3 regions of the Shewanella sp. SR43-4 genome follow, and region 1 is predicted to be linked to each of the others. Evidence: predicted binding sites of a transcription regulator. Region 1 holds the regulator's gene; each other region holds the start of a gene.
What was found. Region 1 encodes ArgR, which controls arginine synthesis, uptake and breakdown. Its sites were predicted from a motif close to ANTGAATANNTATTCANT; they were not measured.

Region 1 (5,898 bases):
TTAATCAAATAAATGACAAGTTTGAGAGTCAATAAGCTCAATATTATGATTTCGGCTAACGAAGAATATCCTATAACTTGAGTTGAGTGAGCCATCTATTAAAACAGCTGTTCAATCTTTTACTTGAGAGAATATGAGTGCAATAGGTGATACAAATCAGCTAAATGTGAGTACACTTCAAGTAATTTATATTTGATTAAGATAAGCTCATTGTTAGTTAATCATTAGCTAAACTAAGACGATATGTGAATCGCTCTCTAATGAGTTCAATGCGTTAAATTATCACCATTTAGGCCGACATTTAGTATTAAGGTGGATCAAGTTAATATGGATAACCAAGCTATGCCTCGTGAACAGTTAGGGATTTGCGCAGAAGGTAATTTACACAGTGTGTACCTGATGTTTAATGCCAATGATGGTGTTGAAGATCAGTTACGTCCATCTATTGCTAATGTGGCGCAATACATCTATGAGCTCACAGATCAATATGCAGACAGTGCTTTTAATGGCTTTGTCGGTATTGGTGCTAATTTTTGGGATACCTTTTATCCTGATGCGCGCCCAGCATTATTAAAACCTTTTCCTGCTATGAATGAAGGTATTCGTGATGCACCTGCAATGGAATATGATCTGTTTATTCATATTCGTTGTGACCGTTACGATATTTTACATCTTGTCGCAAATGAGATTAATCAAATGTTTGAAGATTTGGTTGAGCTCGTTGATGAAGAGCGTGGTTTCCGTTTTATGGACAGCCGTGATTTAACCGGTTTTGTTGATGGTACCGAAAACCCTAAGGGGCGCCATCGTCAAGAGGTTGCATTGGTTGGTAATGAAGATAAAGCGTTTGCCTCTGGTAGTTATGTTCATGTACAAAAATACATGCATAACTTAAGTAAATGGCATCGTTTACCACTGAAAAAACAAGAAGATATTTTTGGTCGAACTAAAGTTGATGATATTGAATATGAGTCGGAAGATAAGCCATTAACCAGTCATACCAAGCGAGTTAATTTAAAAGATGCGCAAGGTAATTCATTAGAAATCCTGCGTCAAAGCATGCCTTATGGTTCGATTCGAGAGCAAGGGCTGATTTTTATTTCTGTGTGCCGCACTCCAGAACATTTTGAACAAATGCTTCGCAGTATGGTGCACGGTGATGGCCATGGAAATCATGATCATTTAATGTTGTTTACCAAAGCGTTGACCGGATCATCATTCTTTGTGCCATCATTAGATTTTTTAACCCAATTCGATGATGCGTAACCACCCGCGTTAAGCAAAAAAAAAAGCAATGCCATGGCATTGCTTTTTTTATAGTGATATTTTATTCACTATAATTGAATAAAGATCTAACGGTCTCTAAGGTATCATCAATAGTTTTTATACTTGCAGGGCAAATGAAAATCGTATCATCGCCAGCAATGGTACCTAATATCCCTTCAGGTTTACCTATTGAATCCAGCAAACGAGCAATTAATTGTGCTGCACCTGGACTGGTTCTTACCACTATCATGGCTTGGTTATGATCAACATCTAGCACTAAATTCTTAACTGGGCTACCCGCAGTTGGAACGCCTAGCTCTGCAGGCAGGCAATAGACCATCTCTTGCTTGGCGTTACGAGTACGAACAGCACCAAATTTGCTGAGCATACGCGATACTTTAGATTGATTAATATTACCGAATCCTTCGGTTTGAAGCGCATTAACAATCTCGCTCTGGCTTCCAAAACGTTCTTCTTTGAGAATCGATTTAAAAGTTCGTACGAGCTCATCCTGATTTCTTGTCGCTGGCATAATGATATTTCATCTTATATTTGTTATTCAAAAATCTAGCACATTTTGAATAGATTGACTTATTAAGTCAAGAAAAAATCAAATTTATTGAATAAAAATTCATTTTGTCGTGGAACTTTAAGCTGACACTTGTGTTAGTTCTGTGACTCATTTAAGCAATAAATGATTAAGATAATGGCGATGATTGTCTTGTCAGTACCAATAGAGTATCACCCTTTTCTGACAATAGATTAAGTTTTCCTTTTGAGAAATCAACTTGTTGTACTAATGAAATAGCTTGCATCAACTCGGCTTCTTGGCTCATAAAGCTGTCAACGCAGGCTTTCATGGTAGTGCCTGCTGGTGCCAGCTGTAAAAAGTTACCTTGCTGGGCATAACTGCCAAAAAACTGATTACAACTGTTGTTACCTGTTAACTCGCCATCTGCGGCAAAAACTAACGTTGCAGGACTATTATTAATGGTTGGAGTGTCGAGGACGGTGTCGACATGCCAAGTACCAATTAATTGTTCATTTGAGACAGTGGCCGATGGACTTTGGCAAGCACTAAGGCCTATAACTATAACTGCGGCGCCGAGAATATGCTTTATCATGCTGAGAGGGTTCCAAATACGAAAAAATTGGCGCTATTCTACTACTTGAGCATTAATAAAAGAGTAAATAATTGTCAGTTTTTGGATTAATGAACATTATTTAACGAACTAAAGAGAGTCAAATGATTAAATTAGTCAAAGTGTTGCATATCATCGGCTTAATTATGTTGCTGGTGGGCGTAGGCTTATATTGGCAAAGCGATATAGGTCAGCAAGTCAGTGGTATGTTGGTGATTGCATTGCTCATTGGCGTAGGAACATTAATTATGTCTCCGCTGCCTGTTGCGCTAGTGATAGAATGGGCTAAGAAGCAACCTCCCCATTCAGATCCAAAGGAATAATCATTGTCATTTATTATCCGTAAGGCGTTATTCACCGATGTTACTGCCATTGTGCAGTTAGAGCGTGCTCATGTAGATGATGAGTTGTCTGGTTCAGATAACCAATTACATGCTCATTCATTCACCAAAAGTGAGGTGGGTCAGCTAATTAATCAACATTGGTTTATGGTGGCAGAAGAGCAAGGGCAAATTATTGGTTATGTGATGGCGGCAAGATGGTCATTTTTTTCCGCGCAACCATTGTATCGCCATATTATTCAAAAGATTAAGTTCGCTGAGTTGGCTGGGCAAGCTTTATCGACGACCAATTCGTGTCAATATGGGCCGGTTTGGATTCAAGAGTCAAAACGTGGCCAAGGCGTGTTTGCGGCGTTAGTGAGTGAGTTAAAAAAACAAGTAAACACTAGCTTTCCATTTATGGTGACCTATGTTGCTGCAGACAATGCTCGCTCTTTAGCGGCACATCAACAAAAAGCTGCGATGACACAGATTGATCAATTTCGTTTTGAACAACGTGATTATTGTTTATTGGCCACCTCTACAGCCGATGTCATCAGCTAACTATGTCTTGGTGCGTGAATAAAGTGGTTATTAATTAGGAATGTAATGAGTACTGACTTTGAAACCCTTTTTTCACCTTACCTTGGTTTAAGATTATCAGCATTTGACAACATGAAGCTGATTGCCGCGGTATTGGCTGAGGCAAATGAATCATATGATTGTATTGAAGCAAGTGTGCACTGTAAGGATAATCTACAAGTGCAGCAATCAGGATATTTTGTGCGCTGGCATGATAGATGGGTATTTTGTGGGGTAACCAATGACTATCATGCTGCGATAGCCTTATTTACTCAAATTGAGCAGATCAATATGGCATCAATTAGTGTCAAAGATGTGCCAATAATGAGTATGCAGCAAGTGTCATTTATGTGCATTGAAAGTGCGCATTTCGATCATTGTTAACCTATTTTATTGTACTATCTTCATTTATGTTTACGCATTAGGATGATTTAGCTAAATCATTGATATGCATTATTGCTCAGGGTTATTTAGCTGCATCAGTACCAGTGGTCGTTCTTCAGAGTGGTAACGATAGTATAATTGGGTGATTTCTGCTGGTAACTGCGATATTTGCAGCGGTTCTATCGCCACAAAGTGCTGCTGTTGATATAAGCCTATTAACCATGGGTGAGCAAATAAGAAGCAATGTTTAGTCTTTAATCTAGGTGCAATAAACTGTAATAAGTGGCTTGCATAGTGTTGGCCACGATAGTCGGGGTGAACTAACAATCCATTTACCAGTTGATAGTGGCCTATCGGTTTGACTCTTATAGCGGCAATAATATTTCGCGGTCTGAATGTCGCCCTATTAACGTCATCACTTCTGTCTTGATTATCAGTAGCGTTTGAGTTTAGGTGATTAATAACTGCTATGGCTTCTTTTTGAGCTAATCGCGCATAAGGCATATGCTGACGATAGAATAATTTAATGGCTGACCATTCTTTTATTGCACAGAGCTTTATCGCTGAGAGTTTGCTTTCAGCAAGTTCAATCGCGTTGCCTTCTACAGCAGTAGGATGACTCGCAATCGACTTATTCGCAATCGAATCAGCTTCAATGGGTTCCGCCCCTAAGGATGGCGGTGCAACAGCTTGCTTTGCTATTATATTTTTTTCTAGCCAAGTGGCTTGATACATAATGAGACCCAGTGTCGAGATTAAATCATTACCTTATTACATCTGCTAGTGCAAATTGGATAGCGCCAATAACATAAAACCGCCAAATGGCGGTTTTATGTTTGATATCGTTTTAGCTTAGCCAACAAGCGTTAAGCTATATCGATACCTAGCTTATTATAGTCCGGCATCAGCACGGAGAATCTCAGCTTTATCTGTCGCTTCCCAAGGGAATATATCGCGACCAAAATGGCCATAAGCTGCAGTTTGTTGATAGATAGGACGCGCCAAATCTAGCATTGCGGTTAAACCATAAGGACGTAGCTCAAAGTGTTGACGGATCAATTTGATCAACACTTCTTCAGACACTTTACCAGTACCGAATGTTTCGATACTGATAGATGTTGGCTCTGCAACACCAATAGCATAAGACACTTGTAGCTCACAGCGATCAGCAAGACCTGCAGCAACAATATTCTTAGCCACATAACGTGCAGCATAAGCTGCGCTACGGTCTACTTTCGATGGGTCTTTACCAGAGAATGCACCGCCACCATGGCGCGCCATTCCGCCGTAAGTATCAACGATAATCTTACGTCCTGTTAAACCACAATCACCAACAGGTCCACCAATAACAAAGCGACCAGTAGGGTTGATAAAGTATTTAGTGTCTTTGTTTAACCATTGTGCAGGTAATACAGGCTTAATGATGGTTTCCATTACGGCTTCAATCAAATCTGCTTGTGTTACGTCTTCACGATGTTGAGTTGACAATACAATCGCATCGATACCGATGATTTTGCCATCGTCATATGCAAAGGTTACTTGGCTTTTTGCATCTGGACGCAACCAAGGTAAAGTGCCGTCTTTACGCACTTCTGACTGACGCTTAACTAGCTTATGAGCGTAAGTGATAGGTGCAGGCATTAATACGTCGGTTTCATTGCTGGCATAGCCAAACATTAAGCCCTGATCGCCAGCGCCTTGTTCAGCAGGATCTGAGCGGTCAACGCCTTGATTGATGTCTGGTGACTGTTTGCCTATGGCATTAAGTACCGCACATGAATCAGCATCAAAACCCATATCTGAATTGGTGTAACCGATTTCGCGGACGGTTTTACGGGTAATTTCTTCAATGTCTACCCAAGCAGAAGTGGTGACTTCACCGCCCACTAATACCATTCCGGTTTTAACATACGTTTCGCACGCAACACGAGCCTTTGGATCTTGCTCAAGTATTGCGTCTAATACCGCATCAGAAATCTGATCGGCGATTTTATCTGGATGACCTTCTGAGACCGACTCAGAGGTAAACAAGTGCTTTGCCATAATAGGAAAATCTCGTTGGTTGCATTTGAATATACGTCTAGACGTCTATTTTAGTCGAAATCTAATTTGATAACACCCCTTAATACGAATTTAAGCAGATAATTGTGCAGTAGTGCATGAATATTTTTTACTCTCTATGAGTGTGTTTAGCTAATGGGTTA
Region 2 (5,898 bases), on a different contig from region 1:
TAGAAACATCGTTGGCGGCAATCATATCAAGCTTTTTGCGCTGTAGTTTGCCGCGAGCGTATTGTTCGACATCGTTTGTTTCAGCAGCAAAACCGACCGTAAAAGGTCGGATAGCGTGCTGAGCTACCGCGGCTAAGATATCAGGATTTCGTACCAGCGCAAGTTGCATTTGTTCAGCTGATTTTTTGATTTTTTGATCCGCGACAGCTGCAATTCGATAATCAGCCACTGCGGCACAGCCGATAAAAATATCATGTTGTTCAACTTGGCCCATTACAGCTTCGAGCATCTGCTGTGCTGAATCAACATCAATACGCGTGACGCCTGAAGGCGTGGCTAAATTGACTGGACCAGAGACTAATGTCACCTTGGCGCCCATTTCAGCCGCTGCTTGCGCTAATGCATAACCCATTTTCCCTGAGCTGTGATTCGAGATATATCGCACTGGATCTATGGCTTCACGTGTTGGGCCCGCAGTTATAATCACGTTATGGCCGCAGAGTGATTTAGGGCCAAAAAATTGTACTAATTGTTCTGCCATCGCAGTGGGTTCTTGCATTCTGCCTGGGCCGACTTCACCACAGGCTTGATTACCAGATGCTGGCTGCCAGATGATGAGGCCTTTACGGGCTAAATTGGCTAGGTTCTCTTGAGTGGTGATGTTTTGGTACATCTGTTGATTCATTGCTGGGCATACAATAACAGGCGCACTGGTGGCTAAACAGGTGGTGGTTAGTAAGTCATTCGCCATACCAGCGTTAATACGTGCAATTAAATTAGCTGTAGCAGGTGCTAATAGAACAACGTCAGCCCAACGAGCGAGTTCGATATGACCCATAGCCGCTTCTGCTGCGGGATCGAGTAAATCAGAGGCTACTGGGTTGCCAGAGAGCGCTTGTATGGTCAATGGGGTAATAAACTCCATGGCGCTTTGGGTCATAATGACACGTACGTCTGCGCCACGCTCTTTCAAGCGGCGAATAAGGTCTGCACTTTTGTAAGCGGCAATACCGCCACCAATTCCGAGTAATACTTTTTTATTTGTCAGCATGATGCACATTATCCGACTCAAATCTAATTTCGGCTAACAATATCACAAACCTGTGACAAGTTACGTAGATCCAATCTCAAAAATATCGACCATACTGTGTAATTGATTCGAACTCTTTTTGAAAATGACAGTGACCGCTTATTGATGCTGTGATGGGTCATTGTTTTGTGACTTGAGTCGATTGAGTACGCTAAGTGTAATGCCACATTGAATATAAGGGACATTCATGGGAATTAAAGATTGGCCACAAGGAGAAGGGCCGCGAGAAAAATTATTGCTTAAGGGTGCAGGACATCTTTCGGATGCAGAATTGCTCGCGGTAATATTACGTAATGGTCTGGCAGGTCAAAATGCGGTGGATTTAGCCCGAAACATGATTCATCAGTTTGGTGGTTTGCGCAGTTTATTGAGTGCACCTAAAAGCCAAGTCTGTAAATTAGCCGGTGTTGGACCGGTAAAATATGCTCAATTACAGGCTGCAGCGGAAATTTCTAAGCGAATTGCGCATGAAAATCTACAAAGAGGACAAATTTTGACAAATCCTGATTTAACTCGGGACTATTTAATGAGACAATTGGCAGACCGATCCTATGAAGTGTTCGCCTTACTATTGTTGGATACCCAACATAGAGTCATTCAATTTGTAGAATTATTTCGTGGCACCATCGATTCTGCTTCTGTTTATCCTCGCGAGGTTGTAAGCCTTGTTTTGGAAAAAAAAGCGGCAGCGGTAATTGTGTGTCACAATCACCCGTCTGGCATTGCTGAGCCAAGTCAGGCAGATCGGCGAATAACTGAGCGAATAAAAAATGCATTGGCAACCATAGATGTTTCTTTGTTAGATCATATGGTTGTAGGTGATCAGGAGATAGTCTCCTTTGCCGAGCGAGGGTGGATTGTATAAACACTGCTTGATCTTATATGGTCAATCGTGTATAAAATGCGCCCTCTTTGTGCCTCGGGCGACGGCCATACGAGGCACATTAATGCTCGAGCGTTAAAAATTTGTTTTGGAGAAGATTGACATGTCAAGAGTATGCCAAGTAACTGGCAAGAAGCCAATGGTTGGTAACAACCGTTCGCACGCAAAAAATTCGACTCGTCGTCGTTTTTTACCTAACCTACAAAACCACCGTTTTTGGTTAGAAGAAGAAAAGCGTTTCGTGCAATTACGTGTATCTACTAAAGGTATCCGTATTATCGACAAGAAAGGTATCGAAGTGATTGTTAAAGAACTTCGTGCCCGTGGCGAGAAGGTATAATAGAAAATGGCTAAATCTAAAGGTAATCGTGAGAAGATCAAATTAGTATCTACTGCTAAAACTGGTCACTTCTACACTACTGAAAAGAACAAGCGTAACATGCCTGAAAAAATGGAAATCAAGAAATTTGATCCAGTCATTCGTCAGCACGTTATGTACAAAGAAGCTAAAATCAAGTAATTGATTTTTGATTCTTAAAAAAGCCCCTTAATTGGGGCTTTTTTTATGGCCGTTTGAAAATAGTCTATACTAAACTGTTGCATAAGCAGGTGAACTCAAATGGTGACTAAGCTGCTGAGTTGTCAGTACTGCGTAGTTGTTTACTATGTGTGGTGCATGATTAATCTTATGGCATTGAATCAAGCTCTGTGGTCATTATTATTATGTGATGATGTTTGAGGATTGTTATTAAAGTTTAATGTAATGTTATAAATATATGCGTAAAGTATTATTCACAGTAAAAATAAGCTAACTTTTTGGCTGTAATGATTTTTTCATATAAATTTGAGACACTCTGTTTTACTTTAAGTGAAATAAAATGCTTTAAAAGTGAATTAAAATGCAATACCATTCCCTTTTGGCACTACAAATCATTGTGTGACATTTTTTGTCATAATCATTAATGCACATCAAATTTATACCGAGGTGAATTTGCCCGTGAGAACCACTGAATTAGTTGATGGATTTCGTCATTCTGCTCCTTATGTTAATGCGCATAGAGGTAAAACTTTTGTCGTCATGTTGGGTGGCGAAGCATTAGCGCATCCACAATTCCGCGGTATTTTGAATGATGTGGCTTTGTTGCACTCGCTTGGGATTGAAGTGGTATTAGTCTATGGTGCAAGACCACAGATAGATGCCGGCTTAAAGGCTGCTGGAATTGAGCCTGCATACCATAATGGTATTCGTATTACTGATGATGAAACCTTAAAGATTATCAAGCAGGTTGCGGGGGCGACTCAATTTGATATTACCGCTAGGCTGTCGATGAGCTTAGGTAATACGCCAATGCAGAATGCACAAATTAACTTAGTCAGTGGTAATTTTGTTATTGCGCAACCGCTGGGTGTTGATGACGGTGTCGACTTTTGTTTAAGTGGCAAAGTACGTCGTATTGATGCACAAGGGTTACGCCGCCAATTAGATAACAACGGTATTGTATTAATGGGGCCGATTGCGGCTTCTGTTACTGGTGAAAGCTTTAACCTGACCGCTGAAGAGGTGGCGACCCAAGTCGCGATTAAGTTAAAGGCCGATAAGATTATTGGTTTTAGTGATAGCCACGGTATTTTAGGCGCAAATGGCGAAGTGATTGCCGAACTTATGCCAGATGATATCGAAGAAATGCTCAAGACAATGTCTGAGGATGATCATACTTCAGTGGGGACTATCGCTTTCTTAAAAGCCAGTGTTGAAGCGTGCCGCCGAGGCGTACCACGTTGTCATTTAGTGAGTTATTTAGAAGATGGCGCCTTGTTACAAGAGTTATTCTCGCGCGAAGGCATAGGTACGCAAATTGTTACTCAAAGTGCTGAGCGTTTACGCCGCGCAACCATTAGCGATATCGGTGGCATTTTAAACCTGATTCGACCTTTAGAAGAGCAAGGTATCTTGGTACGTCGCTCTCGTGAGCAACTTGAAATGGAAATAGAGCAATTTATGCTTGTTGAGCGTGACAATTTAGTCATCGGCTGTGCGGCATTGTATCCATTTGAAGAAGATAATGCCGGTGAGTTTGCCTGTCTTGTGGTGCACCCTGATTATCGTGATGCAGACCGTGGTAGCTTGTTACTCAATAATATTATTGGTCAGGCACGCGTGCGCGGTTATTCCCGTTTATTTGCGTTAACCACTCGTAGCATTCATTGGTTTTTAGAGCATGGTTTTAGTATTGTCGATGTTGAAGAACTGCCGAACAAGAAAAAGCAGCTTTATAACTATCAGCGTCGCTCGAAGATCCTTGCTTTAGATTTATAGTGTCGACGATAGGATAAACAGCTCAAAAAAATGCCGGATAAATCCGGCATTTTTTTGATTCAATTTTGTGACTTGCCATTAAATGGTTATAAATGGCCTATTATGCTTGGGCTTTTGCTACAGTATTGCGTCGTTGACGTTGCAGTAGCATATCGCCGATAAAGATAATCAATGCACCCCAAATAAAGCCAAAGGTAATACCTTTCTCAATATCAAACGGTTCATTAAATAATTTCACCGCCAAGATAAACATGATGCTGGGGCCAATATATTGAAAGAAACCCAAAATTGAAAAGGGAATTCTGACCGCCGCTCCAGCAAAACATAGTAATGGGATAGTGGTAATAATGCCGGCAGCGACTAAAAGTAAATTGAGGTCGAGAGTGTTGGCCAGCATGCTTGTTGTCGAGCTGTCTAAAGTGATGAATAGATAACCGAGGGCGATAGGTAATAAGATGGCTGTTTCGACTAATAATCCTGATTTAGCATCGATATTTACTTTTTTTCGTAATAAACCATAAAAGCCGAAGCTGGCAGCCAATGCCAATGATAGCAATGGAATTGATCCAAAAGATATTAATTGAACCAGTACGCCAATACTGGCTAAACTGACTGCAACCCATTGTAATTTACGCAGACGTTCACCTAAAAATACCATACCAAGCAATACGTTAAAAAGCGGATTGATAAAATATCCCAAACTGGCATCAAGCATATGGTCATTATTGACCGCCCAGATAAAAATAAGCCAATTAGCTGCAATTAGCACTGAAGTGACAAACAGTACTAAAAGTTGTTTAGGTTGTTTGAGTATCAGGCGTAGACGGCCAAAACCACCAATAAACTGCATCATGATAATCATAAAAATGAATGACCAAATTACACGGTGCATTAATATTTCTGTCGCGGGGACATGATGTAAAAGTTTAAAATACAGTGGTGCGACACCCCAAATGGTGTAAGCGCAAACTGCCAGTAACACTCCTTTACGGTATTCTAAATCAGGCATAGTGAGTCAATAATGGGCAGGAAAATAATAGATGGCGATTGTAGGTCGCCATTTTGGATGACACAAGTGATTAAGCTAATTCTTTTATAAGCTGGTTGTTTGGTTTATATATTGCGCTTATCCCACCATATAAGTACCAGTGCCAAAGGCGATATGAACTCCTTGCTCATTATGTAATTCCATCCGACATACCGATACTCGGTTACCTGAACGGATAACCGCTCCAGTACCAGTGAAGACTTCACCGCGACCTGGACGTAAAAAGTCGACTCGCATATCTATGGTACCTAAGGTGGTTAAACGTTGTTGCAGTTCTTCAAGAGTCCAATCCTCTTTACTCGCTACTAGAGCCGCAAATACTGTTAGCCCGCCGACAACATCAAGCAATGTTGCAGTAACCCCACCATGAAGAATGTTTTGATGAATATTACCAATTAGCTCGGGCTTCATTTTTATTACGACTTCAACCCCATTGATGTCGTAATGTTTAATGTCTAACCCGAGTAGATTATGAAATGGGACATGTTGATCAAAAATATCAGCAACTTGCTGTAAAGCCTGAGTTTGAATAGAGGTGGTCATGAGCAATCCTTGTCGAT
Region 3 (5,898 bases), on a different contig from region 1:
GACAGTGGCAGTGATAAATTAACCAGACTGAATAATGTGTTAATCGATAAAGCCGATGCGAGTCAACAACTGGGCTATCCAGTGGTCTGTAAGGGTCGATATGTTGCTGAATACGATCAAGATGCAAAATATTTACTCGAATCACCCACCAGCTTAAGCACCTTAAGCTTATTACCTGAACTCGCTAAAGCGGGCATCAAATCACTCAAAATTGAAGGACGTCAGCGCAGCCCTGCTTATGTAAGTCAAGTGACCCACGTTTGGCGCAGTGCTATCGACACTTATTTGGCCAATCCCGATTCTTTTTGCGAACAACCACAATGGACGCAAGCATTGGCTAAAGTATCCGAAGGACAAATCACCACATTGGGCGCTTATCAGCGTCAATGGCAATAAGGTTACAGAATGAAAATATCTCTTGCTCCAATTAGCTACTGCTGGTCAAAACCTGACGTTGAGCTTTTCTATCAACAAGTGGCATTAAGTCATATTGATACTATTTACTTAGGTGAAACCGTGTGCAGTCGTCGCCGCGAACTCAAGTTTAACGACTATCTTGATCTGGCGAATATGCTTAAGTCTTATGGTAAACATGTGGTGTTATCGACCATGGCACTAATAGAAGCACAATCAGAGCTCAATGAATTAAAAAAAGCGATTGAGAATGGTGACTTTAGTATTGAAGCTAATGATATGGCGGCAGTACATTATGCACAGCAAGCCAAAGTTCCTTTTGTGTGCGGACCAATGATTAATAATTACAATCGGGCCAGTCTGGATTTACTGCATAAAAAAGGCATGTTCCGCTTTGTTATGCCATGTGAGTTATCTCAACAGTGGTTAAGTCGTATCATCAATCAAGGTGATAAACCCAAGTTTGAAATTGAAGTGCTCGGCCACGGCTATATGCCGCTAGCTCTTTCAGCGCGCTGCTTTACCGCTAAGCATTACCAATTACCGAAAGATAAATGCCAAACGATTTGCCAACGCCACAGCAAAGGTTTATTGGCTCAAACTCAAGAGTCGCAGCCCTTATTACGCTTAAATGGCATTCAAACTCAATCAGCGGCGCAAATAAATCTGATTAACCAAATTCCCCAGATGATCACCATGGGAGTGGACTATTGGCGGATTTCACCCAACAAATTAACCGATATTGACTTGGGTTCTGAGCTTGCCAGCGCACTACAACAGGTAACAAACGACCCATTTAATACTGAAGAACTATTCAATCAACAATTTAATCACAAGCAGCATACTGCAATCATTCATCATCATTGCAATGGTTACTGGTTCGGATTGCCGGGCATGGACTATCGCCAAGAGAACCAAGAAACTGTGTTTCCGTCATAAAAACTCAGCCGATTGCCATTAATGCAACCACTCATAACAATGATAATATTCATGTTCATTAATGGCATACAAGCGACTTAAAAACTCACACACTCAAAGCTGAAACACTCCAGAAACAAATCATTAACCAAATGATTATATTAGTTATTTATCATGTACAACATCATTCCCGCAAAGTAAATATCTACTCATATTTAACTAATATCTATTCGATTAAGTTATCATTTTACATACAGCAAAGAAGGGGGTAACCTTGCCTACCCAAAAAACACAACTGAATGGACATTCAATCTCTGTCCATAAGAAACAGTTGGATAGCCAAGCTGGCCAACTTACAGCAAATACGTAAGGTGTATTTAACGTGACACACAAAAAACATAACATTAAAACAATTCTTACCTTTATCATTCCGTCACTGATTGGTTTGTTACTGTTTATGACGCCTATCACTGTCAATGGTTCGATTACCATCCCAATTGCAATCATTTCAAAAGCATTGCAAAACCAAATGGGCAGTTCGATTCAGCTTATTGTGACCTGCATCGTTGTATTTATGGCAATAGCCTCATTGCTCACCCAGCTTACTAATCCTAAATTTGTGCGTAAAAATATTTTTTTACGCACCTTATTAAAAGTAAATTTATTTTGGTTAGCCGTGCGAATATTAGGCGCGGTCTTTATTGTCATGGTTTATTTGCAGATGGGACCTGATGCGATTACTTCATCGGCAACGGGTGGTTTAGTCTTAAATGATTTAGTGCCAGTACTATTTTCAGTGTTTATTTTTGCAGGCATGTTATTGCCGCTATTACTCAATTTTGGTTTATTGGAGTTTTTTGGCACGTTATTAACCAAAGTGATGCGTCCAATATTCAATTTACCCGGACGCAGTGCGATTGACTGTATGGCATCCTGGTTAGGTGATGGCAGTGTGGGTATTTTAATGACCACCAAACAATACGAAACCCGTTTTTACACGGCACGAGAAGCAGCCGTTATTGGTACCACTTTTTCAGCGGTATCGATAACTTTCAGTCTAGTGGTTATATCGCAAGTAAAACTTGAGCACTTGTTTGTACCATTCTATCTCACTGTGTGTTTGGCAGGATTTGTCGCCGCTATCATAGTGCCGAAATTACCGCCGTTATCATGGAAAAAAGATCTGTATATCGACGACACCCCACGCCATGAAGATGATGAAACAATTCCTGCCAGTCACGGTGTCTTTTCATGGGGATTTGAACAAGCAATGCAGCGAGCATCCTCTGCTGGTGGCATTAAACATGTCCTAACAGAAGGGATTAAAAACGTTGTTGATATGATTTTTGGGGTAATTCCAGTCGTTATGGCTATTGGTACCGTAGCGTTAGTGCTCGCTGAACATACACCAATTTTTAACTACTTAGGTATGCCATTTATTCCACTGTTAGAGCTACTGCATATTCCTGAAGCCACTGAAGCCTCAAAAACAATTGTGGTAGGATTTGCCGATATGTTTATTCCATCTATATTGGCCAGCTCTATTGAGTCTGACTTAACCCGTTTTGTCATTGCGGCATTATCTGTCACTCAGCTTATTTATATGAGTGAAGTGGGTGCTCTTTTGATTGGTAGTAAAATTCCGGTGAACTTTTTTGAGTTGTTCGTTATCTTTATCCTACGGACATTAGTAACGCTTCCTATTATTGCATTAATGGGCCATTTACTGATTTAGTAGGCGTAACTAAACATAACATCTTAATATCAACTCAGGAGCGCATTGCGCTCCTTTTTTATACAAAATATTCTCTGCGTAACCGAGATAAATCGAGTATGCTTAACAAATAAGCATTGGCTATGTACCATAGCCATATTGATGACTAAGGGTGAACCATGGACAACAGACGTAAATTTTCTCGTATTTTATTTGCAGCCAGTGCGCATCTTGCGCAAACAGAACAAACTTGGCGCACTAAAATTTTAGATTTAAGTCTCAATGGCGCTCTAGTAGAACTGCCAGCAGGTTATACTGGTCAGCTACATACCATTTTAACCTTAGCGTTTGTGTTAGCCGATTCTGATATTGAACTGCACATGGAGGCGGAAATTGTTCATAAGACCCCAGAACATCTTGGCTTAAAATGCACTCATATTGATGTTGACAGCATTACTCATCTGCGCCGTATTATCGAACTCAATATGGGCGATGCAGAATTATTAGATCGTGAGCTTACCTCGTTAATCACACCAGTTCCTTAAGCTTGCAGATAAACCATGAGATGTAAAAAAGGTAAGCCAATGACTTACCTTTTTTATACCAATAGTCCGCTGTATCACTCGAAAACTAATTAATCAGCTCAAGTAACTCATGGATAGTTTTAACTGGGATGATTTTTGCGCCGAGCCCTTCCATGGTTTTATGATAATTACGAAATGGAATAAAAATCTCCGTAAAACCATGCTGCGCAGCTTCTCTCACTCTGGGCACTCCGCTATCAATTGGGCGCACATCACCATTCAAGCTCAACTCACCCATAATACAAGTGGTTCTTGGCACCACAAAGTCATTTAAACTGCTCAATAATGCTGTCACTAGCGCTAAATCGATACAGGTTTCTGACTCATCAATTTTTAACCCACCAACGATATTAAAAAATGTGTCGTGGAATATTTTGGTTTTAGTATGTTTACGCAAAATACCGGTTAACATTTTAATCCGATTCATGTTTAACCCCACACATACACGCTGGGGAAATTCTGATTCAGTTTCAGTTGTTAAACATTGGATTTCTAATAGTAAATTACGGTTACCTTTACGAATACAGGTAATAGTCGAGCCAGGTGACTCTGTAGTAGAACCCGATAAGAATATCTCACTGGGATTATCTACGCTCACCATACCGCGTTCGCTCATGCGGAATATGCCCACGGTATCAACATCACCAAAACGGTTTTTATTGGCGCGCAAAGTGCGAATTTGACCATCATTAGTGTCGATATGTAACAGTGAATCCACGATATGCACTAAGGTTTGCGGCCCAGCAATTTCGTTATTTTTATTCACATGAGCAATAATGAACATGGTGACATTATTTTTTTTACAATATTGCGTAAATGCCTGCGCCGCCGTTTTAACTTGTGAAGGCGATCCTGGGCTGCCATTGGCGGCATCTGTGACGACCGCTTGAATAGAGTCAATCACCGCAAACTTGATTTGCTTGGCTTCTAATTCCTCAATAATAGCTTCTACACTGGTTTCAGACAGCAAAAACAAGTTATCTTCGTTGTAATGAAGCTTTAAACGATTAACTCGGTTTTTAAACTGCGATAATGACTCTTCTGCAGTACAGTATAATGATGCCATCGACTGTGACATTCGGGCCACTAGATCAGATAACAAGGTCGTTTTACCTGCGCCAGGATCACCGGAAATAATATTCACCGAGCCCGTGGTCAAACCACCGCTAAGCACTCGGTCTAATTCACCGATCTCAGTAAGTCTTTTTTCAGCATCCTGTGACTCAACTTCACTGAGTTTTTTTGAACCACCACCAGCAGCACCGGCGTATCCCAATACCGAAGTACGAGAAGTAGTGCTTTTTGTGGCAGATAATTTCATTTCCACTAAAGAGTTCCACGCACCACAACGACACTGTCCCTGCCAACGAGGATAATCTAGGCCGCAATCGTCACAAACAAATGCCATTTTTGGAGCTTTTGCCATGTTAATTCCCATGTTGCAAATCAATTAATACAATAAGATTGATACTATTAGGCCTGAGGACCAATCGACAATCACTGTGAACATATCATTCTTTATTAGTCATACCGGCTGCTCATCAATACAACTATAACGGCTTAAACCACTCATAAGATAATAATAACAATCAGCTTTACAGAGTTCTTTACGATTAACACCTTGCCCACACGCAATGAACACAAACGCTAAGCCATTATGAATAAGCTTCAAGAACACCAAGATACCGTTAAGACACTATGTTCATCTGAACGGTAAAATAATTAGCCCTAAAATCATTTCAGCATAACTCTCGAACAAGGTTCAAATCTATATTACTATAAAGATCAGCACTTTCTTGCCGATAAAATTATTAGCCAGACTCACAATAAACAATTAAAACGACAAAATAATGAGTTTAGATAACCACAGTGCATTAATCGAACAACTAAAACCTCTGTTCATGGAACCTGATTTTCAGGACGTTTTTGAGCAGTTAACTGCTGACGAATCAAATTCCACCCGTTTTCTTCTGAAAATGGAGCTCAACCGTATCTCATCATTGTGTAACAGAATTATAGATTTACGAGATAAAACAGAACTCCCTTGCAAAGAAGTCGTTATCGCTAATCAAAAGCACTTCCTTGACCAACCCGCTAAAGAGGCTTTAGAGCAAGCACTGCCTTTATACCGCAATCAATATACTCTAGGGGTATACGAACAGGTTATTAAAGCCCATAAGCTGCGACGCATAAAATTAAGAGAAAATATTCCTGCCGAGGCTATTGGCGAAGACAATCCATTTTTAATCCCTGGGGTCGTACTCGGAA

Region 2: a site for ArgR is predicted at 2,862-2,879, ahead of argA (amino-acid N-acetyltransferase). Genes of this name have one in related genera too.
Region 3: a site for ArgR is predicted at 1,529-1,546, ahead of H5123_RS10100 (YjiH family protein). Genes of this name have one in related genera too.

Annotation. Positions count from the first base shown of each region.
Region 1 is NZ_JACJEB010000001.1:35,168-41,065, reverse strand. It holds gene H5123_RS00175 (Dyp-type peroxidase) at 328-1,266, shown strand; gene argR (transcriptional regulator ArgR) at 1,328-1,798, opposite strand; gene H5123_RS00165 (META domain-containing protein) at 1,965-2,390, opposite strand; gene H5123_RS00160 (hypothetical protein) at 2,513-2,731, shown strand; gene H5123_RS00155 (GNAT family N-acetyltransferase) at 2,735-3,292, shown strand; gene H5123_RS00150 (hypothetical protein) at 3,338-3,694, shown strand; gene H5123_RS00145 (GNAT family N-acetyltransferase) at 3,764-4,429, opposite strand; gene metK (methionine adenosyltransferase) at 4,586-5,737, opposite strand.
Region 2 is NZ_JACJEB010000021.1:28,272-34,169, forward strand. It holds gene coaBC (bifunctional phosphopantothenoylcysteine decarboxylase/phosphopantothenate--cysteine ligase CoaBC) at 1-1,060, opposite strand, end outside; gene radC (DNA repair protein RadC) at 1,278-1,955, shown strand; gene rpmB (50S ribosomal protein L28) at 2,077-2,313, shown strand; gene rpmG (50S ribosomal protein L33) at 2,320-2,493, shown strand; gene argA (amino-acid N-acetyltransferase) at 2,971-4,290, shown strand; gene rarD (EamA family transporter RarD) at 4,391-5,299, opposite strand; gene H5123_RS18495 (thioesterase family protein) at 5,417-5,881, opposite strand.
Region 3 is NZ_JACJEB010000007.1:144,726-150,623, reverse strand. It holds gene H5123_RS10110 (peptidase U32 family protein) at 1-396, shown strand, start outside; gene H5123_RS10105 (U32 family peptidase) at 406-1,353, shown strand; gene H5123_RS10100 (YjiH family protein) at 1,790-3,067, shown strand; gene H5123_RS10095 (PilZ domain-containing protein) at 3,226-3,591, shown strand; gene radA (DNA repair protein RadA) at 3,677-5,056, opposite strand; gene H5123_RS10085 (PilZ domain-containing protein) at 5,481-5,898, shown strand, end outside.